One region of the Kineococcus aurantiacus genome, then DNA from elsewhere that is predicted to be linked to it. Evidence: riboswitches for the same ligand, from Rfam matches in the RefSeq annotation. Region 1 holds a riboswitch; the other holds the start of a gene.
The links. A riboswitch is a leader RNA that binds a small molecule or an ion and turns the genes downstream of it on or off. The one in region 1 is predicted to bind S-adenosylmethionine.
Positions count from the first base shown of each region.

Region 1 (11,959 bases):
CTCACGGAACTGGCCGCGCTGGCGGGCCTGACCTCCCGCATCGGCCTGGTCGCGACCCAGAACACCACCTACAACGACCCGGCGGACCTGGCGCGGCGGCTGGCGTCGCTGGACGTCCTGTCCGGTGGCCGGGCCGCGTGGAACGTCGTGACGACCGACAACGCCTGGACGGGGGCGAACTTCCGCCGCGGCGGCTACCTCGACCACGCCGACCGGTACGAGCGCGCCGAGCGCTTCGTGAACCTCGCCAAAGCGGTCTGGGACAGCTGGGACGGGAGGGGTTTCACACCGGTCACCTCCTCCGACCGGTTCTTCGACGTGGAGATCGAGCCGACCGTGCCGCGCAGCCCGCAGGAGCACCCGGTTCTGTTCCAGGCCGGCGACTCCCCCGCGGGCCGCGACTTCGCCACCCGGACCGCCGACGTCATCTTCTCCCGGCACGGCACCGACCACGCCGACGCCCTGGAGTTCGCCGACGACATCCGCCGCCGCACGGTCGCCGCGGGCCGCCCCGAGGGCGACGTGCTCATCCTGCCGGGCACCCAGATCGTCGTGGCCGACAACGAGGCCGAGGTGGAGGAGAAGGCCCGCTGGGTGCTGGAGCAGCAGGTCACCCCCGCCACCGCCCTGTCCCTCGTCGGCCAGGTGTGGGGCGAGGACCTGTCCGGCTACGACCCCGACGGCCCGCTGCCCGCGCACGACCCCGTCATCGCGGACATCGACGGGACCCGCGGTGCGCACCGCGCGGGCGCCGACGCGCGGGCGCTGGCCCAGCAGTGGCGGGCGGTCGCGGAGGAGAACAAGTTCTCGCTGCGCGAGCTCGTGCTGCACCACTCCTCCGAACGCGGCTTCGCCGGCACCGCCTCCCAGCTGGCCGACGAGCTCGCGTTCTGGGTCCGCTCCGGCGCCAGCGACGGGTTCAACATCACGCCCTACCTCGTGCCCAGCGGGCTCGACGACATCGTCGACCAGGTCGTCCCGGCGCTGCAGGACCGCGGGGCCTACCCGAGCGAGTACGTCGGGACCACCCTGCGCGAGCACCTCGGCCTGCGGGCCCCCCTGACCCGCCGCTGACCCCACCCCTCCACCCCTCACCCACCCACCCACTCACTCACTCACCCATCCCACTCCTTCGCTTTCCCGCTCAAAGCACGGTTCGGGCCCTCCACGCGCCGCGTGGAGGGCCCGAACCGTGCTTCGAGCGGGAAAGGCGTCAGCGGGGGAAGGGGGCGTCAGTGGGGAGGGGGGTCGGCGGGAGGGGGCGTCAGCGGGGGTGCGTCTCGGCGCGCAGGAGATCGCCGAGGTAGCGGGCGATCTCGCCCGGGCCCGAGCGGGGGGCGACGGCCTCGACGGCCGGGTTGTAGTTCGTGTTCGTGTTGATGTCGTAGGTGACGGTGCGGCCGTCGGCGGTCTCGAGGAACTCGATGCCGGCGATCTCGATCCCCGCGCCGCGCAGCAGCTCCTCGTACCGCTTCACCAGCGGGGTGTCGGCCGTGATCTCCTCGCGCAGCGTGAACAGGCCCTGCGGGCCGTCGACGACGCACGCCTCCAGCGTCTGCCCGGAGGTCGGCACCTCGCACGCGTCGGCCGGGCACAGCTCGAAGCTGCCCGCGGAGGTGTCCACCCGCACCGCGTACACGAACCGGCCCCCGACGAACTCGGCGCGGGTGATGAACGGCTGCGCCGAGCGCAGGTACTCCTGCAGGAGGGTGATCCCGTCGGCCGGTTCCTCGAACTCCGCGGAGGCGACGTAGGCGTCGAACTCCTCGTGGGTGTCGAACCGGCGCACCCCCAGACCCTTGCCGCCCTGGTTGTGCTTGGTGATGAACGGCGCCGCCAGCTCCCGGGCCCGCACGCCCAGCTCCTGACGGCCGAAGACCGCGAGCGTGCGCGGCACGTCGAACCCGTGCCGGCGCAGCAGGGCGTGCTGGGCGACCTTGCTGACCTCCAGCTCCACGACGTGCGAGCCGCCCACGACGCGCCGGCCCCAGCCCTCCAGCCAGGCCACCACCGCGCGGGTGTACTCCTTGGTGAAGCGGTGCTCGCGGGTGTGCGCGGAGGCGCTCAGCCGCGACCAGTACACGCCCGGAGCGGGCTCGGCGTCGAGGTCCAGGGAGCCGTCGGTGAGCAGCACCTCCTGGAACGGCACGTCGGCCGCGCGGAAGGCGGACTCGAAGGGCGGGAACCACTCGGGGTTCTCGTGCAGGACGTGGACGCGGGGCGCGGTGCCGGGCGCGAAGCTCCAGGCGCGGGTGTGCTCGACGACGGTCACGGGGTTCCTCCGGTGCTCTCGGGAGTCCTGGGTACAGGGTGCCACCACGGGCGCGGTCCCGGCTCCCGGGCCGCCCCGGGGGCTGTTTGGAGAAACACGGCCCGGTGGGCTACTTTCGTGGTGTCCATCCAGAGCGGCCGAGAGACCTGGCTCGTCGACGCCGCAGCAACCCCCTGAGCCGTCAGGCGCGGGTGCTTCCGCCAGGACCGATGGGAGTGGCAGCGTGAACGGTCGAACCGCACCCGGCAGTCTCCTCGTCCGGCGTCGTCACGTCGACCTGGGCCGCCTCAGCTCGGCGGTCTGTGCGGGGGTCTGACCCCCCGTCCGTCGCGGCTGCGCCCGCGGACGTCCACTGCGCCGGTCCCGGCGCGGACCTCCGGAGCTGTTCGTGTCCCCCACCCCCGCTGTCCCCACCCGCTCGCTCGGCGTCGTCGGCGCCGGCCCCCGCACGCTCGTCCTGCTGCAGCGCCTGGGCGCGCGCTGGGCGGCCTCCGGCGACGACCGCCCGCTCGACGTCCACGTGGTGGACCCCTTCGACTCCGGCGCCGGCCGCGTCTGGCGGGAGGCGCAGGACCCGCTGCTGTGGATGAACTCGCGCGCCGCCGACATCAGCGTGCTGCCCGACGAGTCCGTCACGGGGCTGACCGAGCCCATCCTGCGCGGCCCCGGGCTGGCGCAGTGGGTCGCCGACCACCGCGCCGCCCTCGCGCACGAGGCCGCCCTCGCCGGCGACGACCTGCTGCGCGAGGAGGTCCTGGCGCACGGGCCCGGCTCGTTCACCTCCCGGCGCCTGGCCAGCCGCTACTTCGCCGACGCCTGGCGGCGGACGCTGGACGCGCTGCCCGCCGGGGTGCGGGTCCACCGGCACGCCCGGACGGTCCTGGACCTGACCGACGACCCCGTCGACGGGAGCCAGCACCTGCACCTGGCCGGGCGGGAGGACACCGTCCGGGTCGACGCCGTGCTGCTCGTGCAGGGCCACCTGGACGTGCGTCCCGGGCCGCGCGAGCGCCGCAACGAGGCGTTCGCCCGCACCCACGGCCTGGCCCACGTCCGCCCGGGGTACACCAGCGACCAGGACCTGGACGTGCTGCGGCCCGGTGCGGACGTCGTCGTGGTCGGCATGGGCCTGGCCTTCGTCGACCTGGTGGTGCGGCTGACCGAGGGCCGCGGGGGCCGGTTCAGCGAGAACCCCGACGGGAGCCTGGAGTACCGGCCCAGCGGGCGGGAGCCGCGCCTGCACACCGGCTCGCGCCGCGGGGTGCCCTACCGCTCGAAGATCGACTACGACCTCCCGCGGGACCTCGGGCTGCCGCGCCACTACTCCGCGGCCACCGTCCAGGCCCAGTTCGGCGACGCCGCCCTGGACCTGCGCGCGGACCTGTGGCCGCTCATCGCCAAGGAGCTGGCGGGGGCGCACTACCGCGAGCTGTTCCGCACCCACCCCCACCGCACGACGCTGGCCGCCGCGGAGTTCGACGCCCGCTTCTCCCGGGCCCCCTGGGGGTCGGCCGAGGTCGACGAGCTCGTCGAGCGGGCCGTGCCGGACCCGGCCGACCGGTTCGACCCCGCCGACCTGGACCGTCCCCTCGACGCGTGGTGGGGCACCTCCGGGGACGAGGTGCACGAGCGCGTCCTGGACCACCTCGAGCGGGACCGGGCCCGGCGCAGCGACCCGCGCCACTCCCCCGACGGCGCCGTCGTCGCGGCCCTGCTGTCGGCCTACGTGGTGACCGCGGGCCTGCACGCCGCGGGGCGGCTCAACGCCCGCTCGTCCGCGCTCGACGTCGACGGCTGGTGGCACGGCTTCTTCAGCTACGTCGCCAGCGGCCCGCCGCCGCACCGGCTGCGGCAGCTGTCGGCCCTGGCGCGCGCGGGCGTGCTGCGGTTCCTGGGCGCGGGCCTGGAGGTCGTCGCCGACCCGGTGACGGGCACGTTCACCGCCTCCTCCGCCAGCGGCCCGCACCAGGTGCGGGCGCGCGGCCTCGTGGAGGCCCGGCTGCCGGTCCCGGACCTGGAGTGGACCTCCGACGTCCTGCTGACGCGGTTGCGCGAACGCGGTGACGTGCGCGCCCACCAGGTCCTCGACGGCGAGGCCCGGCTGTCCAACGGCCGGCTCGTCGTGGACGAGCGGGCCCGGCTGGTCCGCGACGACGGCTCGGCGCACCCGCGCAGGTTCGCCACCGGGGCCTGGGTCTCCGGGGAGGGCGCGGCGCCCGCGTTCGCCCGGCCGGGCACGGACGCCGAGCTGTTCCGGCGGGCCGACCGGCTCGCCGCCGAGCTGCTGCGGGCCACGCGCGACGCACCGGCCGCCCCCGCCGGCACCACCACCCTGTCCGACCTGCCTGGAGAACGACGATGAGCGAGACGACTCGCACCGGCACCGCCCCCCGCCCCGCCGCGGCGGCCGACCGACCCGCGGGCGCGGTCAAGGTGCTGCCCGCGCGCCACCCGTGGCGGTGGGTGGCGACCGCGGTCGTGGCGGTCCTGGCGGCGATGGCGGTCAACGCGCTCGTCACCAACCCCGCCTGGGAGTGGCCCACGGTCGGGGAGTTCCTGTTCTCCGCGACGATCCTGAGGTCGATGTGGCTGACGGTGGAGCTCACCATCGCCGGGACCGCGATCGGCCTGGTCCTCGGCACGGTGCTGGCCCTCATGCGGATGTCGCACAACCCGCTGCTGAAGGCCGTCAGCTTCAGCTACGTCAGCGTCTTCCGGTCGGTCCCGCTCATCCTGCAGCTGCTGTTCTGGTTCAACCTGGCGATCCTCTACAAGAGCATCGGGTTCGGGATCCCCTTCGGCCCGCAGTTCTGGTCGTTCGGCACCCAGGACCTCATCGGCCCGCTCACCGCGGCCTTCCTCGGGCTGGGCCTGCACCAGGCCGCGTACTTCGCCGAGATCGTCCGGTCCGGTTTCCTGGCGATCGACCCCGGGCAGCGGGAGGCGGCGGCGGCCCTGGGCATCCCGCAGGGCCGGCAGTTCTGGCGGATCCAGCTCCCGCAGGCGCTGCGCATCATCGTCCCCACGACGGGCAACGAGATCATCGGGCTGCTCAAGGGCACCTCGGTCGTCTACATCATGGCGCTGCCCGAGCTCTTCTACCAGGTGCAGGTCGTCTACAACCGGACCGGCCGGGTCATCCCGCTGCTGCTCGTGGCGGCCGTCTGGTACTTCGTCCTGACCACCGTCCTGTCCTGCTTGCAGTGGGTCGTGGAGCGCTACTACGGCCGGGGCAGTTCTCGCGCCCAGGACGAGCCGGCCCTGCTGAAGCTCTTCCGCAGCGTGCGCACCGCGCGCGCCCGCCGTCTGGAGGTCACCCGGTGAGCACACCCACCCTCACCCGCCCCGTCGTCCGCCTCGAAGGCGTCCACAAGCGCTTCGGCGCCCTGGAGGTCCTGCGCGGGATCGACCTGTCGGTCGCGGCCGGCACCGTCACCGTCGTGCTCGGCGCGTCCGGGTCGGGCAAGTCGACGTTGCTGCGCACCATCAACCACCTCGAGAAGGTCGACGCCGGCGTCGTCGAGGTCAACGGCGAGCTCATCGGCTACAAGCGGGCCGGGAACCACCTGCGTGAGCTCCACGAGCGCGAGGTGCTGCGCCAGCGGTCGAACATCGGGTTCGTGTTCCAGCACTTCAACCTCTTCCCGCACCTGACGGTGCTGGAGAACGTCGTCGAGGCCCCCGTCTCGGCGCAGCGCCGCAAGCGGCCAGAGGTGGAGGCCGAGGCGCGGGCGCTGCTGGAACGCGTCGGCCTGGCCGACAAGGCCGGTGAGTACCCGCGCCGGCTGTCCGGCGGGCAGCAGCAGCGCGTCGCGATCGCCCGCGCGCTCGCCCTCAAACCCTCCCTGGTCCTGTTCGACGAACCCACGTCGGCGCTGGACCCCGAACTCGTCGGTGAGGTCCTGGACGTGATCCGGGACCTCGCCGCGTCGGGGACCACCATGGTGGTGGTCACCCACGAGATCGGCTTCGCCCGCGAGGTCGCCGACCGCGTGCTGTTCATGCACGAGGGCGTCGTCCTCGAGGAGGGCACCCCCACCGAGGTCTTCGACCACCCCCGGCACGAGCGCACCCGCTCGTTCCTCGCGAAGGTCCTCTGAACCACCCCACCCCCGACGGTCCGGCGATCCGCCGGACCGCGATGTCGGCCTGCTCCCGGGCGGGCCCGAGCACGAGGAGAACCCCTTGATCAGCCGACGTACCTGGCTCCTGTCGCTGGCCGCCACCCCCCTGGTGGTGTCGGCGTGCGCGTCGGGCAACGCCGACCCCGCCGCGGCCCCCGCCTCCACCAGCAGCACCAGCGGCGGGTCGGGTGTCGACACGAGCCCCGAGCAGAGCGGCCGCGTCACCGTCGAGGCCGTCCCGGAGATCGCGGCGAAGGTCCCCCAGGCGATCAAGGACCGCGGGACCCTCGTCATCGGGACCACCGGCAACGGCGCCCCGCCGCTGAGCTTCAAGGCCGACGACGACAAGACCGTCATCGGCATCGAACCCGACATCGCCCTGCTCGTCGCCGGCGTGCTCGGGCTGAAGCCCGACATCCAGGCCACCAGCTGGGAGAACCTCTTCCTGTCGATGGACTCCGGCCAGTTCGACGTCGGGTTCTCGAACATCACCGTGACCGAGGAGCGCAAGGAGAAGTACGACTTCGCCTCCTACCGCGTCGACACCCTCGCCTGGGAGGTCGCGAAGGACTCGGGGATCACGTCGATCGAGGAGCCCAAGGACATCGCGGGGCTGACCGTCTCGGTCGGTTCGGGCACCAACCAGGAGAAGGTCCTGCTGGACTGGAACGAGCAGCTCAAGGCCGCCGGCGAGGAGGAGGCGACCATCCAGTACTACCAGCAGGCCTCCGACACCTACCTGGCGCTGAAGTCGGGCCGCATCGAGGCGAACTTCGGGCCGAACCCGACCGCCGCGTACCACGCGCTGGTCGCGGGCGACACGAAGATCGTCGGGACGGTCCCCGGCGGCGGCACCATCCAGGCCGACATCGCCGCGACGACGAAGAAGGACAACGGCCTCGTCCAGGCCCTGGCCGACGCGCTGAACCACCTCATCGAGAACGGCGCGTACGCCGAGACCCTCGAGCGCTGGAACCTGTCCAACGAGGCCGTGCCGACCTCGCAGATCAACCCGCCCGGTCTGCCGAAGACCAGCTGACCCCGACGCACGACGGCCCACCCGCTGCGGCGGGTGGGCCGTCGTGCGTCCGCCCCGGCACCGGGCCGGGCCGGGGTCTCAGTCGCCGTGGCGGCGGGCGACCAGGTGCCAGTGCGACACCCCGCTCACCTCGTCGACGACGTCCCGCTCCTCGTGCACGATCTCGCACCCGCTGGCCAGCAGCGCACCGCGCACGAGGTCGCGCTCCAGCCGCAGCAACCCGGTGCGGGCGGGGCGGCCGACGGGGGCCAGGAGGGAGACCGCACCCCCGGCGTGGACGGAGGAGGTCAGGGCCGCGACGTCCGCCACGACCTGCGCGAGGGTCCCCCGCGCGGGCAGCACGTCGTGGCACAGGACCAGGTCGAACGAGCCCGACCCGCCCGCCCGGTGGTGCGTCAGGGCGGCCAGCGCCGCGATGTCGTCCAGGTCCGCGTCGACCGTGCGGACCCGGTGGGCCACACCGGCCTCGGCGGCCCGTTCCTGGGCCGCCGCCAGGGCCCGCCCCGAGGAGTCCAGCACGGTCACGTCGTGGCCCAGGCGGGCCAGCTCGACCGCGTCGCGGCCGTCGCCGCCACCGGCGTCCAGGACGCGCAGCGGCGGGGCGCCGAGGCCGGCCAGGACGGGGGCCAGCGTCCCGGCGACGAGCGCGCGGCGCGACCGGGTGCCGGTCCTCACGCCCCGTCCTCCGGGGTGCGGGGCAGTCCCAGGCGCGCCCGCCGGACCCAGCCGGCGACGCGGCCGTCGACCAGCACCCACGCGGCCGGGAACTCCCCCAGCGCCTCGCGCGCCTCCTGCGCGCCCTGCCCGACCCCCACGTGCGGCAGGGGCGGGTCGGCGACCTCGCGCAGCGGGGAGCGCGCCCGCGCCGGGTCCTCGCGCACGAGGGCGCGCAACCCCGCCAGGGTCGTGGCGGCCACGACGTCGCCGAGGGCGCGCGGCCGGCGGGCCTGGTGGCGCGGCAGGACCACCGCGAGCGGTGTGCGCCCCAGGGCCCCTTCCGCGATGGCCTGCTCGACGGCCTGCCCGACGGTCAGGTCGGCGGCCAGGGCGATGGGGCCGGGGGCGTCCAGGGCGCCTTCCGGCAGCAGGTCGCGCACCGGGTCCTCGACGCCCTCCTCGAGGAAGCCGTTGTGGCGCAGCCAGTCGTCGTCGAAGTTCTTCGACAGGTAGGCGCGCCCGGAGTCGGGCAGCAGCACCACGACGACGTCCTGCGGGCCCAGGCCCTCGGCCTCGCGCAGCGCCACCGCGACGGCCGCGGCCGCCGAGCCCCCGACGAGCAGCCCCTCCTGCCGGGCGAGCCGGCGGCCGGTCAGCAGGGCGTCGCGGTCCTCGAACGGGACGATCGCGTCGAGCACGCCGGGGTGGTAGGACTCCGGCCAGACGTCCTCGACGGTGTCGGGGTGCAGGTAGTGGCCGATGGACTCGACCGCCCACGGGCTGCCGTCACCGCCGGAGTACGTCGAGCTCGCCGGGTCGACCCCGACGACGCGGACCCGGCCGCCGCTGACGGACTTCAGGTACTCCCCCGTGCCGGAGACGGTGCCGCCGGTGCCGACACCGGCGACGAACGTGGTGAGGCGCCCCCGCGTCTGGGCCCAGATCTCCGGGCCCGTCGTCTCGCGGTGGGCGGCGGGGTTGGCCGGGTTGTCGTACTGGTTCGCGAGCCACCCGCCGGGGATCTCGGCGGCCAGCCGGACCGCGGTGCTGTGGACGTGCCGCGGGTCGTCGCGCGGCACCCCGCCGGGGACGACGACGACCTCGGCGCCGTAGGCGCGCAGGACGGCGATCTTCTCCCGGCTCGTCTTGTCGGGGACCACCACGACGACGGGGTGGCCGAGCTGGGCGCCCACGACGGCCAGCCCGACCCCGGTGTTCCCGGAGGTCCCCTCGACGATCGTTCCGCCGGGGCGCAGCGAACCGTCGGCGCGGGCCCGGCGGACCATCCACAAGGCGGCGCGGTCCTTGACGCTGCCGCCGGGGTTGTTCTGCTCCAGCTTGACGTAGACGGCGGCCTGCAGGTGGGACGCGGTGCGCCGCAGGCGGATCAGCGGGCTGGAACCGATGGCGTCGAGGACGGACTCGTGGACGGGGCCGGCGCTCACCCCCAGGCGGAGGTCGTCGGTGGTCCCGGTGATCGGCAGCCGTTCGAGGGTGCTCACGGTGGGCCTTCCGGTGGTGGGGCGGGGACGGGGGGCGAGGGCCGGGCCCGGCGACGAGGGCACCGGGACGGCACCGGCGGACCGCGCGGGGTCCGGCGGTCACGCGGACGGGGTCCACCGTCCCGGGCGGGAGCACCCGCGCCCGCGGTCGCCGGGGCGGCGCGGCCCAGGGGTCAGTCGAAGTCCTTGCCGAAGCAGCGGCTGTGCGCGACGGCGTCGTAGGGCGGGTAGACGGGGACGGGTGCCCAGCCCTCGCGCTCGTACAGCGCGATCGCCTCGGGTTGCCGGTCGCCGGTCTGCAGCACGAGGCGGCGGACGCCGAGCTCCCGGGCCGACCCCTCGACCCGGCGCAGCGCCTGCGCCGCCAGGCCCCGCCGCCGGTGCGCGGGGCCGACGAAGACGCGCTTCACCTCGTGCCGCAACGGCTCCCCCGCGACGGACAGCCGGCGCAGGCTGGCCGTCGCGGCCGGTTCGCCGCCGGCCAGCGCGAGCCACGCCACGTCGACCTCACCGGCGGACGGTGCCGGCGGGTAGGACCGGGGGGCGCCGTCGGGGTGGGCGTACCGGGGGCCGATCTCGGCGTCCATGAGGGCGCGCAGGGCCGCGACGCGCGGGTCGTCCCAGCCCGTGGCCACCCACGTGACCACGGCCGGCCCGCCCGTCCCGGCACCCGTCTCGAGGCGGACGGTCACCGGCGGGCCAGCGGGGAGGCGAACGCGACCGCGACGCGGTGCACGGCCTCGCGCAGCTCCTGCGGCGTCAGGTCCGAGAACCCCCAGCGGAAGTGGTCGGGGAACTCGTGCGGGCCGACGGGGCTGAAGTACCGGCCGAGCGGGAAGTCGACGGCGTTCTGCCGGGCCGCCTCCAGCGCCCTCTCCAGGTCGATCGCGGGGTCGACGACCCGACCCCAGACGAAGATGCCGCCGTCGGCCGGCGGGACCTCCAGGACCCCGGTCAGTTCCTCCGTGACCGCGGCCAGCAGCGCGTCGTGCCGCTCCCGCAGCACGGACCGGCTGTGCCGCAGCGCCTCGACCAGGTTCCCCGGCGTCGCCAGGAAGCGGTGGACCGCCCGCTGCACCACGAGGGAGGTGTGCTGGTCGGAGTCGCGGCGGGCGTCCAGGACGGCGCCGATCAGCCACTCGGGGCCGGCGATCCAGCCCAGCCTCAACCCCGGCCCCAGCGTCTTGGAGAAGGTGTTCACGTGCAGGACCTGCTCGGAGGCCAGGTCCAGGTCCTCGGCGGGCGTGCCGTCGAAGCGCAGCTTGCGGTAGGGGTCGTCGGACAGCACGAGGAAGCCGTACCGCTCGGCGAGCTCCACGAGCCGCCGGCGCGAGGCCGTCGGGGCGCTCGTGCCCGTGGGGTTCTGGAAGTCCGGGATCGTGTAGACGAGCTTGGGGCGCAGCCCGGCCCGCAGCTGGGACTCCAGGTCGTCCAGGTCGATGCCGTCGGGCCCGGTGGCGACCGGCCGGGTGTCGACGCGCCGCTGGCGCAGCAGCGTCAGGACGAGCGGGTACGTCGGGTTCTCGACGAGCACCACGTCGTCGCTGTCCAGCAGCGCGTCGAACACGAGCGCCAGGGAGTGCAGGGCCCCGTTGGTGACGGCGACGCGCTGGGGCGCGGTGCCCTCGTCGGCCGCGATCCACTCGCGCAGCTCGGGCAGACCCAGCGGCACCGAGTAGCGCAGCGACGGCGCGGCCGGGTCGGCCAGCTCCTCGGCGAAGGCGCGCGACAGCCCGGCCAGCGGCAGGGCCGCCGCCCCGGGGACCCCGCCGTGCAGGCCGATGGTGCCCTCGACGGGGCTGGCCGGGCGCGGCCCGAACCCCACGGCGGGCAGCACGTCCCGGGCCCGCCGCGACAGCAGGTGCGGGCCGCTGAGCAGTTCGGGGTCGAGCCCCGCCCCGTCCTCCAGGAGCGTCACCGGGCCACCTGCCCCGGCTCGGCGCCGACGGCGATGGGCACGCGGACCGCGTTGCCCCACTCGGTCCAGCTGCCGTCGTAGTTGCGCACGTCGGGCAGGCCGAGCAGGTGGGTCAGCACGAACCACGTGTGGCTGGAGCGTTCCCCGATGCGGCAGTACGCGATCGTCGGCTGATCGGGGTCCAGGTGCGCCCCACCGGTGGTGTAGAGGGCTTCGAGGGCGGCGCGGTCCTTGAACCGGCCGTCCTCGGCGGCGGCCTGCGCCCAGGGGACGTTCGCCGCCCCGGGGACGTGGCCGCCGCGGACGGTGCCCTCCTGCGGGTAGTCGGGGATGTTCGTGAGCTGGCCGGAGTACTCCCCAGGGGAGCGCACGTCGATGAGCTGACCGCCGAGGTGCGCGCGCACGTCGGGCAGGAAGGCGCGGATCGTGCTGTCGTCGCGGTCCACC
Region 1 covers NZ_JACCBB010000001.1:1,238,596-1,250,554, forward strand. The annotation lists gene BJ968_RS05915 (NtaA/DmoA family FMN-dependent monooxygenase) at 1-1,074, shown strand, start outside; gene BJ968_RS05920 (ATP-grasp domain-containing protein) at 1,265-2,272, opposite strand; SAM riboswitch class I at 2,394-2,488, shown strand; gene BJ968_RS05925 (FAD/NAD(P)-binding protein) at 2,661-4,634, shown strand; gene BJ968_RS05930 (amino acid ABC transporter permease) at 4,631-5,596, shown strand; gene BJ968_RS05935 (ATP-binding cassette domain-containing protein) at 5,593-6,372, shown strand; gene BJ968_RS05940 (ABC transporter substrate-binding protein) at 6,461-7,435, shown strand; gene BJ968_RS05945 (methyltransferase domain-containing protein) at 7,514-8,110, opposite strand; gene BJ968_RS05950 (pyridoxal-phosphate dependent enzyme) at 8,107-9,594, opposite strand; gene BJ968_RS05955 (GNAT family N-acetyltransferase) at 9,768-10,286, opposite strand; gene BJ968_RS05960 (aminotransferase class I/II-fold pyridoxal phosphate-dependent enzyme) at 10,283-11,512, opposite strand; gene BJ968_RS05965 (sulfurtransferase) at 11,509-11,959, opposite strand, start outside.

Region 2 (11,959 bases), 3.5 Mb from region 1:
GGACCGGATCCTCGTGCGGCTCCGGCACCGGCTCCGCGTCGGACCACCTGCGGCGAGGGCAGACACCCACCGGGCCAGCAGCCTTCACGGGTCTGCCCCGGTTCGGTCGACTCCGCGGTGGTGGAACACTGGCGACCACCGAGCCCCCACCGAGCTCCTGCGGTGCCTCGAACACCGCTCCACGTCCTGCACGGCGAGGAAGGATCAGCGTGACCGCGGAGGCGTACTTCTCCACCGACGTCGAAGCCGACGGACCCATTCCCGGCCCCTACTCGCTGTCTGCCATCGGCGTGGCCCTGTGCGGGTACCGCACCCACGCCGGCGACCTCGTCGACGTCCCCGCCGACACCGACCAGCCCACCTTCTACGCCGAACTGCGACCCATCAGCGACACCTTCGACCCCGAAGCCGCCGCCGTCGCCGGTCTGGACCGGAACCACCTCGTCAACCACGGCCGAGAACCCCAGCAGGCCATGCTCGCCATGAACGCCTTCGTCGACGGGACCTGCGCGCGCCTGACCCAGCAGCTGGGCGACCGCGTCCGTCCTGTCCTGGCCTGCTACCCCCTCGGCTTCGACGTCATGTGGGTCACCTGGTACGCCGTCCACTTCACCGGCCGCTCCCCCTACGGGCACTCCACGCACTTCGACGCCAAGACCGCCTTCGCCACCCGAGCCGGTCGCGGGATCGTCGGTTCCACCAAGCGCTTCATGCCCGCTCACCTGCGCAGCAGGCGACGGCACACCCACCACGCCCTCGACGACGCCCGCGAGCAGGGCGAGATGATCATGAACATCATGCGGTGGGACGGCACGTGAGACACCGTGCCGCTCGAGTCCGCGCAGGTCCCACGACTCAGGGGCGGCGGGGCTCAACGCCTCCGGTGCAGCGTCGAGGCGGTGGCGCGCCAGGCCCTCCCCGAGAACTCGCCGGATCGTCGCCCCCTGACGCCCTGCCAGCTCCTGCCAGGGCATCGGTTCGCGTCCGTTCCCGATGACGGCGAGCAGCATCGAAGGACCTGACGTTCACCGCCGACCCACCTCCGACCCAGCAGTGCGGGCTCGCCCACCCGGTTCTCGGGGTAGGTGTGGCGGTGGTTTCGACTAGCGCCCGGAAAAGGCGCCCGGCAGAGGCGCCCGACAGGGGCTTCCGGAACTCCGTGATCGTCACCTGCGGAGTCGATGAACAGCTCGTCACGAGCAGTCGGTTGACGTGCAGGTGCGCCAGGCCCGCCGGCCGGCGGGCACCCTCCCGGTACGTGGTGGCGCTGAGCGCGGGCGAAGGCCGACCGACTGCCTGGCGGTAGGTCCGCCCACGGGGGTTGACCTCGTCCCCGTTGTTAGTGTTTAGTCACTCACATGAGTCCACCGCGACGCTCCACCGCCGAGGCTCAGCGAGCGCGCGTCACCACCAGCGCCCTGCACGCCTCCGCCCGCACCGGTCACCACGCGACCGCGATCACGTCGATCGCCACCGACGCCGCCGGCGCCGGCGGGGATCCCGCGCAGCGACTGGCGGCGATGACCGACGCCTACGTCGACCTGGTCACCGACCGCGATCTGCTCGTGTTCCAGGTCCACACCCGGAGCGCCGCGGACCTGCCCGAGGTGCACCGAGCCCCGCAGCGCGGACCGGCCGTGCTGGTCGGCGTCGTCGAGCAGCACGGCACGGCCTCACCGGCGGCGATCCAGCACTCCGTGGCCCACGGACGGCTGTGCCACCTCGTCGTCACCGCCGACCTGGACGCCCTGGACACCCGATGGGCCCAGTTCCTGACCGCCGGTGTGGAGCACCTGCAGCCCAGCACCACCTGAGCAAGCCTCAGCAGCACTCACCCACTGCGGCACGGCCAGCCCACAGCCCGCAACCTCGACACGACGTCACGCACCAGCCACCCTTTCCGGCCCCACCAAGTGACTGTCCACTCAGTCACTCCGCTGACCACACCCTTGGAGTTCTCGTGAGCACCCTCGACCGATCCACCTCCAGTTCCCCCCGCAGCGCCTCGAGCACCTCCCCGGGGCCCGCTCGCTGGACCACTGCTTCCCTGCTCGCCCTGGCGGCAGCGAACCTGGTCGGCTACCTGGTGCTGGCCGGACGACCGAACCCCGGCATGGCCAGCGCGTCCCTGCTCCCCCTCATCGCCGCCGCCGCCGTGCACCGTGGTCGCCGGTGGGCTCCGCTGGCGGCACTGCTGGCCGTCGCCACCACCGTCGGCATCAGGACCACCGACCTGTCCTTCGACCTCATCCGCCCCGGGGATCCGGCACCCTTCGCCGTGGCCGTCCTGGAACTGCTCGTGGCCGGTCTCAGCCTCAGCGGCGCAGCCGTGACCTGGACCGCCCGCCGCCGCAGCGGGGAGACCTCCGGGCCGTCCGGTGCGGTGTTCGCGATCGCGGGGACCGCCGCGGCCGTCGCCGTCGGCGCCGTCCTGCTGACCGCCTCCCCGCAGGGCGAGCACACCGGCGGGCTGAGCGAAGCCCAACGGCGAGCGCTGCCGAGCGTCGACATGGTCAACTACCGCTTCGAGGCCGCCCAGCTGCGCGCCGGCGAGGGCGAACCGGTGGCCTTCCGCTTCACCAACGACACCGACGACTCCCACAGCTTCACCGTCGACCAGCTCGGCATCGACGTCACCGTGCCCAGCGGCCGGGATCGCGTGGTGGTCCTGGACGCCCCCGCCGGGGAGTACGAGTTCCACTGCTCGGTCGGCAGCCACCGCCGAGACGGCATGGAGGGCAGGCTCGTCGTGACCGCCGACGCCGGCGCCGCGAGCACCCGACCAGCCGCCTCGCTCACGCTCACCGGTGACCACCCGGGTGGGCACCACCATGGCTGAAGGAACAAGTACCGGTCCGGGTGGTCCGCGGCCCGCCGGAGCTGACCGGCGCACCTGGGACCGCTCGAGCCAGCGGGTGTCACCCAGCGAGCCGACTCCCCCGCCCGGGCCCGACCAGCCGAACCAGCAGCGCCGTCCTGCCGTCAGCCGGCGCGCGCTGCTGACCGGCGCGGGCGCTGTAGCCCTGGTCGGGACGTCGGGCGCCCTGGCGCTGGCCCGACGCGGCCCCCGGCTGCCCCTGGACGGCCCGGCCCTGCCCCAGCTGGCGGAGCTGGAGCTGACCACCGGTGCCGACGGGGCCCGCACCGGGCTGCTGAGCGCCGGCAGCACCACCACCGGGCTGGCCTACAACGGCAGCGCTCCGGGACCGCTGCTGCGGCTGCGCGAGGGCGAGCGAGTCCGCTTGAGCTTCCACAACGACACCGGTGCCCACAGCAGCCTGCACCTGCACGGGCTGCCGTTGGGACCGGCGGCCGATGCCCCCTTCGCCCACCTGGAACCCGGCACGGGCGACGTGCGCGAGTTCACGCTGCCGGCCGGCTGCGCGGGGACGTACTGGTACCACCCGCACGCCCACGGCGACGTCGAGCGCCAACTGCTCGCCGGCCTGGCCGGCCCCGTCGTGGTCACCGGCCCCCTGGACCAGACACCCGAGCTGGCCGCGGCCGACGACCGGCTGCTGATGCTGACCCGCCAGGGTTCCGCCCTGCACGCCAACGGGGTCCTGCACCCGGTCGTGCACGCACAGGCGGGACGGGTGCGGCTGCGCCTGCTCAACGCCACCGCCGGGGACCACCTGCTGATCGGCCTGGTCCGCGACGGACGGCGCCAGCCGATGCACCTGATCGCCACCGACAGCGGCTTCACCCAGCGCCCGGTGCCGCTGCAGGAAGTGCTCCTGGCCCCCGGTGAACGCGCCGAGGTGCTGATCGACACCACCCGGGCCGGCACCGTGGGAGTGCAGGCCCTGCCGTACTCGGTCTACGGGCCCGGCGGTGCCACCAGCGAGGAGCGCACGCTGGCCGTGCTGCAGGTTCCCGCCGGTCTGGCGCCACTGCCCCTGCCGCAGCAGTTGCTGCCGCTGCAGCGCCTCGACCCTGCCGCCGCCGTGCGCACCCGCCGCCTCACCCTGGGCGCGGACGGCCACGGGGCCTACACCCTCGACGGGCACACCTTCGATCCCGACCGCGTCGACATCAGCGCCCAGCTGGGAACGGTGGAGGTCTGGGAGCTGGTCAACGAGCACACCACCGACCACCCCTTCCACCTGCACAGCTACCCCTTCCAGGTCCTCCAGCGCGCCGGGACCCCCGAACCGTTCACCGCCTGGCGCGACACCGTCAACGTCCCCGCCGCCTCCACCGTGCGCATCGCGGTGCCCTTGCGCGGCGAAGCCGGCCGCACCGTCTACCACTGCCACATCGCCTCCCACGAGGACCTGGGCATGATGGGCGTCCTGGACGTCCGCGACCTCCGGGAGGTCCGGTCGTGAGGCCACCCCTCGGCTCACGACGGCTCCTGGCGGGAGGAGCCCGGCGGGCGAGGACGACCCGCCGGGAGCCGCCGGTTGACTCGCCTCGTACATTAGTGTTCAATCAATCACATGCTGTCCCGGAGCGCCTCGTGAGGTCCACCGCCGAGTCCCAGCGCGCCCGCGCCACCGCCAGCGCCGTCCGGGTGTTCGCCCGCACCGGGTACCACGCCACCCCGGTGACCTCCGTGGCCGCCGAGGCCGGGATCTCCGCGGCCTACGTCTTCCGGTTGTTCACCGACAAGCTGGGGCTGTTCGTCGCCGCCTTGGAGCACTGCTTCGAGCAGGTGCGCGCGGCCCTCGACGAAGGCGCCGAGCAGGCCACGGGAACCTCCCCCGAGGAGGTGCTCGAGGCGATGAGCGTCGCCTACGCCCGCTTGGTCGCCGACAAGGACCTGCTGATGCTCCAGGTCCACGCCCAGAGCGCCTGTGACGTACCGGAGGTGCGGGATGCCTTGCAGGAGGGCCTGGCCTCGGTGGTGCGCCTGGTCCAGCAACGTTCCGGGGCCGATGACGCGGCGGTGCAGCGCTTCATCGCCTACGGCCAGTTGTGCCACCTCATCGTCACCTCCGGCCTCGACGGGCTGAACACCTCCTGGGCCAAGGCCCTGACCACGGGCATGACGCACGTGGAGCCGACCCCGGCCCCCGGCCCGGCCCGGGCCCGGCGGGCACCGGTGGCGCGCACTCGAAAGACCGCACCCGCATCTGCCTGACCCGCTCCCCGGCCCGGAGCACCGGACTCGGTAGGGGCGGACGGGTACCGATCGACCGAGCCCCTGCGGCCGACGGAGACGCTCAGCGCCGCGAGGAACTGCTGCGCCGCAGCCGCCGTGGACCGGGAGTTCTGCGCGGAGACGAGGTTGCGGTCCACGACCACAGGGCTCGACCACGCCGGGCCGGTCTCCACGGGCCGCCTCCCACGCGCGCAACCGGAACTCGACGACGCACGGAGCCCGGTCGCCGAGCCCACGCTGCTGTTCTTCCTCGTCGGTGACGACGGTCGGGCGACGCCCGGATGGCCGACGCGCTCTGCGCTGCGGGGGCGCCCGGGCCGGTCCCGTCCGGCCCGGGCGCTGCGGGTCACACGCCGGCGGTGGAGGCTGCGCGGTCGAGCTCCAGGTCGCCGAGCGTCACGCCCCGCGCCTCGTTGCCCTTCACCCACCACGTCACACCCGCCGCCGCACCGATCATCCAGAACGCGGCGAGCAGCACGAACATGGAGGTCACGGAGAAGACGACTGCGACCTCGGCCAGCAGGACCTGCCCGACGACCGCGCCCATCCGCCCCACCCCGACCGAAGCGCCCACCCCTGTAGCACGCAGGTGGGTGGGGAACTGCTCCGAGAACGTGGGGTAGGCCGACACCCAGGCGCACGTCGCGAAGAACGCCGCAACCGTGAACGACGCCAGGACGAGCCCACGCGAACCGGTCGAAGCCGCCGCGGCACACCCGAGCATGCTCAGCGCCGCACCGCTGTAGCTGATGACCACCGAGGGCCGGCGGCCCAGGGCGTCCAGCGCCCACGCGACGAGCACACCGCCGGCCAGCGCTCCCACGTTGGCGACCAGGAAGTACCAGGGCAGCGCTGCGTCGGAGATCGGTACAGCGCCGGAGGCGGAGGAGAAGACGAAGACGCTCATCGCCGTGAAGAGGCCGTAGTAGCCGGCAGCCTCGGAGAAGTCCAGAGCCATCCCGAAGAAGAGCTTGCTGCGGTGGTGCTTCCACAGTTCGGTCAGCGCGCCTCGGCCACGCCGTCCCGAGGGGGGCAGCACGTAACCGTCGGCGCTGGTCTGGCCGGTGATCGCGACGACGACGGCGTCTGCCTCGGCCAAACGCCCGCGCGAAGCCAGCCAGCGCGGAGACTCAGGCACCAGACGCCGGGCGAGGAGACCGTAGACGGCGCTGACCACACCGAACAACAGCGTGTACCGCCAGGTCAGGCCGAACGTGGAGATCACCAGGATCGAGACGAGGGAGGAGAGGATCCCGCCCAGGGCCCAGAAGGTCATCACCAGGCCGTTGCTGCGACCACGGTTGCGAGCGGGGGTGAACTCCGAGATCGCCGAGGTGATCGCCGAGTACTCACCCCCGACGCCGAGCGCGGTGATGAAGCGGAACAGCATGAACACCTCGTAGGAGGGTGCTGCGGCACTGGCGACCGCGGCGAGGGAGTACACCAGCAACGTCGCGACGAAGAGGCGTTTGCGCCCCACCCGGTCAGCCAGCCAGCCGAAACCGAGGGCACCCACCGCGATGCCGAAGAACCAGACGACGTTGATCGTCACCGCCTGGTCGGCGCCCAGACCGAACTCCGACTGGATGCCCGGGATGACTGAGCCGATGATCTGCACCTCGAAGGCGTCGAGCATCCACCCGATGCCCAAGGCCGTCGCGATGCGGGTGTGCGCCGGTCTCCAGCGCGTGTGGTCGAGCCGTGCCGCCATGGGGTCCTCCGTGCCGTAGCCGAGGCACCGACGGAGGCAGGAGTCGCGGCAGGTGCTCGTCCTTACCCGCGCGCCGGCGCAGGTCAGGTCATCACCCGGGGCACCCCACGACGAGGAGGGTTGCCGCCCAGCAAGCCGGGGCTCGTCGCTGGGACTCGTGACCGAGCAGGAACCTAGCCAGCTCAAGATCTCGTTGTCAACGACTCCGGCGCCGCCCCGGTCCTCGAGCGATCCCGGCTCAACTCGTGAGCGCACGTCCTGCCGGGCAACAGCATGCGGGCAGCGGCGCGTGGCACCTCTGACGCACCCCTCACGCAGGCCCGGGCCCACGTGGTCACCGGTCGACGTCCGAGTTCCTGGACCACGGGAGCCGCCCGCGCCGCGCGCCCGTGCCGACGCCCTGCTTCCCCGTTGCGGCGGCACCGGTGCCGACCTCGACCACTCTGAACGGCACCGGTCGCGAACGCAGGGTCACGACGCTGCCTCCGCCTCCCCACGGCCGAGCGGGCTCGCTGAGGCCAGCCCTCGCGCCCGCGTCCCTCGCAACCGGCACTGCGCGGGTGCGCATCCGCTGGGAGTGCGAAGTGGGCACTGCTCGCCCTCGCGCTCCCGGCCACCGCGATGCTCAGGGGCTGCGCCACCAGCAGCGACGACGACGGCCCGCGAGGACTGCTCCTGCACGGCCCGCTCGTCGCCTCGACCGGCCACGGCGACGCCGCGTCGGCCGCCCGGACCGGGGCACCCTCATCCGTGACGGTGCGTGCCTGCTCCTCGCGACCCGCCCGGCGGAAGCCCTCAAGTCAGTGACACCTGATCCCGAAATGGTTAGCAAGTGCTCCACCAGACAGCTAGTCATCGGAGGGTTGCCATGTCGCTGCGCGTACGCCCGAGGCTCACCAAGGGCACTCCCGACGCACTCCCGACCTCGTCCGCTGCCACGACGCCGTCGTCAGCGACCACGCCCGCCCCCGACCCCGGGCCGGCACGCTCGTCCTGCCCCGACGAGCGGGTGGGCGACGTGGAGCGGGCAGCTGCGCTGCGCCGGGCGGTGCAGGACCACGTGGCCGCCGGCGCGGTGGTGCAGCACGCCAGTGCGCACCAGGCGGTCCTCACCTGCCGCGAGGCGACCGCGCACCGCCGGCACGCCCTCGCCGCGGTGTGCACCCTGGGGGCGTGGCTGCCGTTCTGGGCCGCCCTCAGCATCGCCCGGAGCCGCCGACGCCACAGCGTGCAGCTCGTCGTGGACGCCTGCGGCGTCGTCACCTCCCGCACGCTCGGGCCGGCCCCCCGCCCCGGCTCCAGGTGACCCCGACGCCACCCCGGTGATCCCTCACCACCACGACCGCAGCCTCGGCAGCGGTGGTCTGCCCACCGCCACGACGCAGGCGGCGGGTCAGCTCGGCCTCGACGCGCACCTCCGACGTGTCGCTCTCCAGCGACAGCCTCGCCCGCCCCGACACGCAGACTTTCGCGCCCTCGCTCAACAGCGGTCCCGTGCAGCAGACGAGCACTGTCTGCTGCCGCTGGAGACGCCGGGTTCGGGGAACCACCGCTCACCCACCCGTCGCGATGACTGCTCCACGACCCCCCGCGACGTCAGCGGTAGTACAGCGCCACCGGTCGTCCGTCGACCTGGCGGATGTCGACGGGGACGTCGTAGACGGCCTCGAGCACGTCCGGGCGCATCACCTCCCCGGCGGCGGCATCGGCGACGACACGACCCTGCCGCACCGCCACGATCCGGTCCGACCAGGTCGCGGCGAAGTTGACGTCGTGCAGGACCACCACCACCCGCTTGCCCAAGTCGTCGGCCATCGTGCGGACCAGGCGCATGGTCTCGGCCATGTGCCGCAGGTCGAGGTTGTTCAGCGGTTCGTCCAGCAGCACGTACCGGGTGTCCTGCGCCAGGACCATCGCGATGAAGGCCCGTTGGCGCTGGCCCCCGGACAGCTCGTCGAGGAAGCGGCCACGCAGCCCGTCCAGCTCGAGGTGGGCCAGCGCACGCTCGATCTGGTCGTGGTCGGTGCGGGTGAGGCGACCGCGGGAGTGCGGGAAGCGCCCGAACTCCACCAGGTCCTGCACGGTCAACCGGGCCGCGACGTGGTTGTCCTGCCGCAGCACCGCCAGCGTGCGGGCCAGCCGGGCCGAGTCGGTCGAGGCGACGTCCATCCCGTCGACGCTGACCCGCCCGGCGTCGGGCGCCACCAGTCGGCTGATCACGCCGAACAGGGTCGACTTGCCCGCCCCGTTGGGGCCGATGAGCGAGGTCACCCCCTCGGCCCCCAGTTCCAGGTGCACGTCGTGCAGCACCGTCTGAGCCCCGTAGCGCTTGGTGACACCGTGCAGGCGGATCATCGGGCTCCCTTGCGCAGGACGAGGTGGAGGAAGAACAGCCCGCCGGCGAACTCGATGGTCGTCGACAACGTCGCTCCCAGGGAGAACACCCGCTCCAGGACCAGCTGACCGCCCAGCAGGCACAGCAGGCCCAGCAGCACGGCGCTCGGCAGGGTCCACCGGTGCCGGAACGTCCCGGCCACGCTGTAGGCCAGGTTGGCGACGATGAGGCCGAAGAACAGAACCGGGCCCACCAGGGCCGTCGAGGCGGCCACCGTGGTGGAGACCACGGTGAACAGCGTCATCACGACACGGCGGTGGTTCACCCCCAGGCCCGTGGCGTTGGCCTGTCCCAGGACCAGCACGTCCAGGACCGGCAGCAGGGGCACAAGCACCGCCAGGCTCACGAGCACCAGCACCCCGGTCAGCACCAGCAGCGTCTCGTCCGGGCGGGTCAGGGAGGCGAACATCGCGTCGGTGACCACCTGGAAGTCCAGCGGGTCCAGCATCCGCTGCATCCACTCGGTCAAGGCGCGGAAGAACGTGCCCAGCACCAACCCGACCAGCAGCACGAGGTGCAGGGACCGGCGCTTGCCGCCGAACAACCAGGTGAACAGGAGCACGCTGAAGGCGACCATGACGACGACCTGGACGACCCACAGGGTCACGACGTCGGCGCCCAGGAACGCCGCGGACCCCAGGGAGAAGACCACGAACGTCGAGATCAGCGCGTAGAACGCGTCGAAACCCAGGATGGACGGGGTCAGGACGCGGTTCTGGGTGATGGTGTGGAACACGACGGTCGAGACTCCGACCGAGACGGCGACCAGGAGCATCGCCAGGACCGTCAGACCGCGCAGGCGCAGCGCGAAGGCCAACGAGCCGGGCACGTCGGTGAACAGGTAGAGCGCCACCAGCGCCAGGACCGCACCGGCCAGGACCGACAGCCGGACCCCCGGCCGGCACCAGGTGAGGCGCAGCCGGCTGCCGCCCGCCGTCCCGGTGCGGTCCGTGAGTCCGGCCGCCGCGCCGGCGCTGCCGGGATCGGCGCCGGTGCCGGTGCCGGTGTCAGTGGGCACGGGTCCCCCTGCGCAGCAGCAGCCACAGGAACACCCCGGCGCCGACGACGCCCACCACGACGGACAGCGGGATCTCGTAGGGGAAGCGCACGAGCCGGGCGACCACGTCGCAGCCCAGGACGAACGCGGCGCCCAGCGCGGCCACCCAGGGCAGCGACCGGCGCACGTTGTCCCCGACCAGCAGGCTGACCACGTTCGGGACGACCAGTCCCAGGAAGGGGACCGTGCCGGCGGTGACCAGGACGGTGGCGGTGATGACGGCCACGACCACCATCCCGACGGCCACCACCCGGCGGTGGTTCAGGCCCAGGTTCGTCGAGAACGCCTCCCCCATGCCGGCGACGCTGAAGCGGTCGGCGGCGATCCAGGCGATGACCACCATCGCCGCGGCGATCCAGAGGAACTCGTACCGCCCGGGCACGATGCCGGCGAAACTGCCCTGCGACCACTGCCCCAGGGACTGCACGAGGTCGGCGCGGTAGGCGAAGAACGTGGTCACCGCCCCGACGACTCCTCCGAGCACGAGGCCCACCAGGGGCACCAGGACGAGCTGACGGACCGGCACCACCCGCACCACCCGCAGGAAGACCCACGTGCCGAACACGCCGCAGCCGGCCGCCACCGCCGCCCGTGCGGGCACCGGTGCGCCCGGCCACAGGAACATCGTGGTCAGCATGCCCAAGGTGGCGAACTCGGTGACGCCGGTCGTGCTGGGCTCGACGAACTTGTTGCGCACCAGCATCTGCATGATGAGGCCGGCGATGCTCAGCGAGGCGCCGGCCAGGACCAGGGCGAGCGTGCGCGGGACCCGGCTGACGGCGAGCAGGAACACCGCCCGCCCCTCGTCCGCGCCGTTCCACAGAGCCAGCGGGGAGACGTCGGACACCCCGGTGAACAGGCTCGCCGCGGTCAGGAGGAACGAGAGCACAGCGATCGAGGCCGCCAGCCGGCGACGGCGGGACCGCCGCCGGAGGACCGACTCCGGACCGGTGCGAACGGTCGTGGCGGGAACCGTGGGGGGCACGGTGGTGGGGGTCACCGCCGGCTCAGGCGGCGGCCTGCAGGACGTCGTCGATCATGATCTTCGTGGTGTCGACACCACCGAAGACGATGTACCACGCCACCGGGTCCAGGTACACGACGTGCCCGTTGCGGGCGGCCTTCGTCTGCTTGACGATGTCGTTGTCCAGCACCGCCGCCGCCGGCTGCGCGCCCTGGTCCTGACCGGTGGCGGCGTCGCGGTCGACGACCCACAGGTAGTCCGGGTCGTGCTCGAGGAGGAACTCGAAGGAGACCGGCTCACCGTGCGTGGCGGCTTCCACGTCGGCCACGGCCGGGCGCACGCCGAACGCGTCGTAGATCAGACCACCGCGGGCGTTGCGGCCGCTGGCGTCCTCGCCGGCCGGGGCCTGCGCCGACAGCCGGCCACCGGAAACCATCAGCCCCAGACCGGTGCCCAGCTTCGCGGTCGCCGCCCTGGCCTGCGCCACACCGTCTTCGAGCTCGGTGATGGCCGCGGCCGCCGCATCGGGGGCGTTGAGCACCTCCCCCAGGAAGGTGACGTTGCGTTCGAGGTTCTCGGTGTAGGAACCGCGGGTGCTCAGGTCGACGGTCGGGGCGATCCGGCTGAGGTCGTCGTACAGCCCCGCGGAGCGGCCACCGATGACGATCAGGTCGGGTTGCTGGGCCTCGATGCCCACCAGGTCGGCCTCGAACAGGGTGCCGGCG
Region 2 covers NZ_JACCBB010000001.1:4,729,398-4,741,356, reverse strand. The annotation lists gene BJ968_RS22535 (exonuclease) at 210-818, shown strand; gene BJ968_RS22530 (hypothetical protein) at 1,359-1,814, shown strand; gene BJ968_RS26085 (cupredoxin domain-containing protein) at 1,961-2,839, shown strand; gene BJ968_RS22520 (multicopper oxidase family protein) at 2,916-4,331, shown strand; gene BJ968_RS22515 (TetR family transcriptional regulator) at 4,463-5,086, shown strand; gene BJ968_RS22510 (MFS transporter) at 5,454-6,818, opposite strand; SAM riboswitch class IV at 6,872-6,981, opposite strand; gene BJ968_RS22505 (hypothetical protein) at 7,828-8,124, shown strand; gene BJ968_RS22500 (iron ABC transporter ATP-binding protein) at 8,415-9,173, opposite strand; gene BJ968_RS22495 (iron chelate uptake ABC transporter family permease subunit) at 9,170-10,231, opposite strand; gene BJ968_RS22490 (iron chelate uptake ABC transporter family permease subunit) at 10,221-11,159, opposite strand; gene BJ968_RS22485 (siderophore ABC transporter substrate-binding protein) at 11,278-11,959, opposite strand, start outside.
Region 2: linked by a shared signal. The riboswitch ahead of BJ968_RS22510 (MFS transporter) and the one ahead of BJ968_RS05925 (FAD/NAD(P)-binding protein) in region 1 are both predicted to bind S-adenosylmethionine.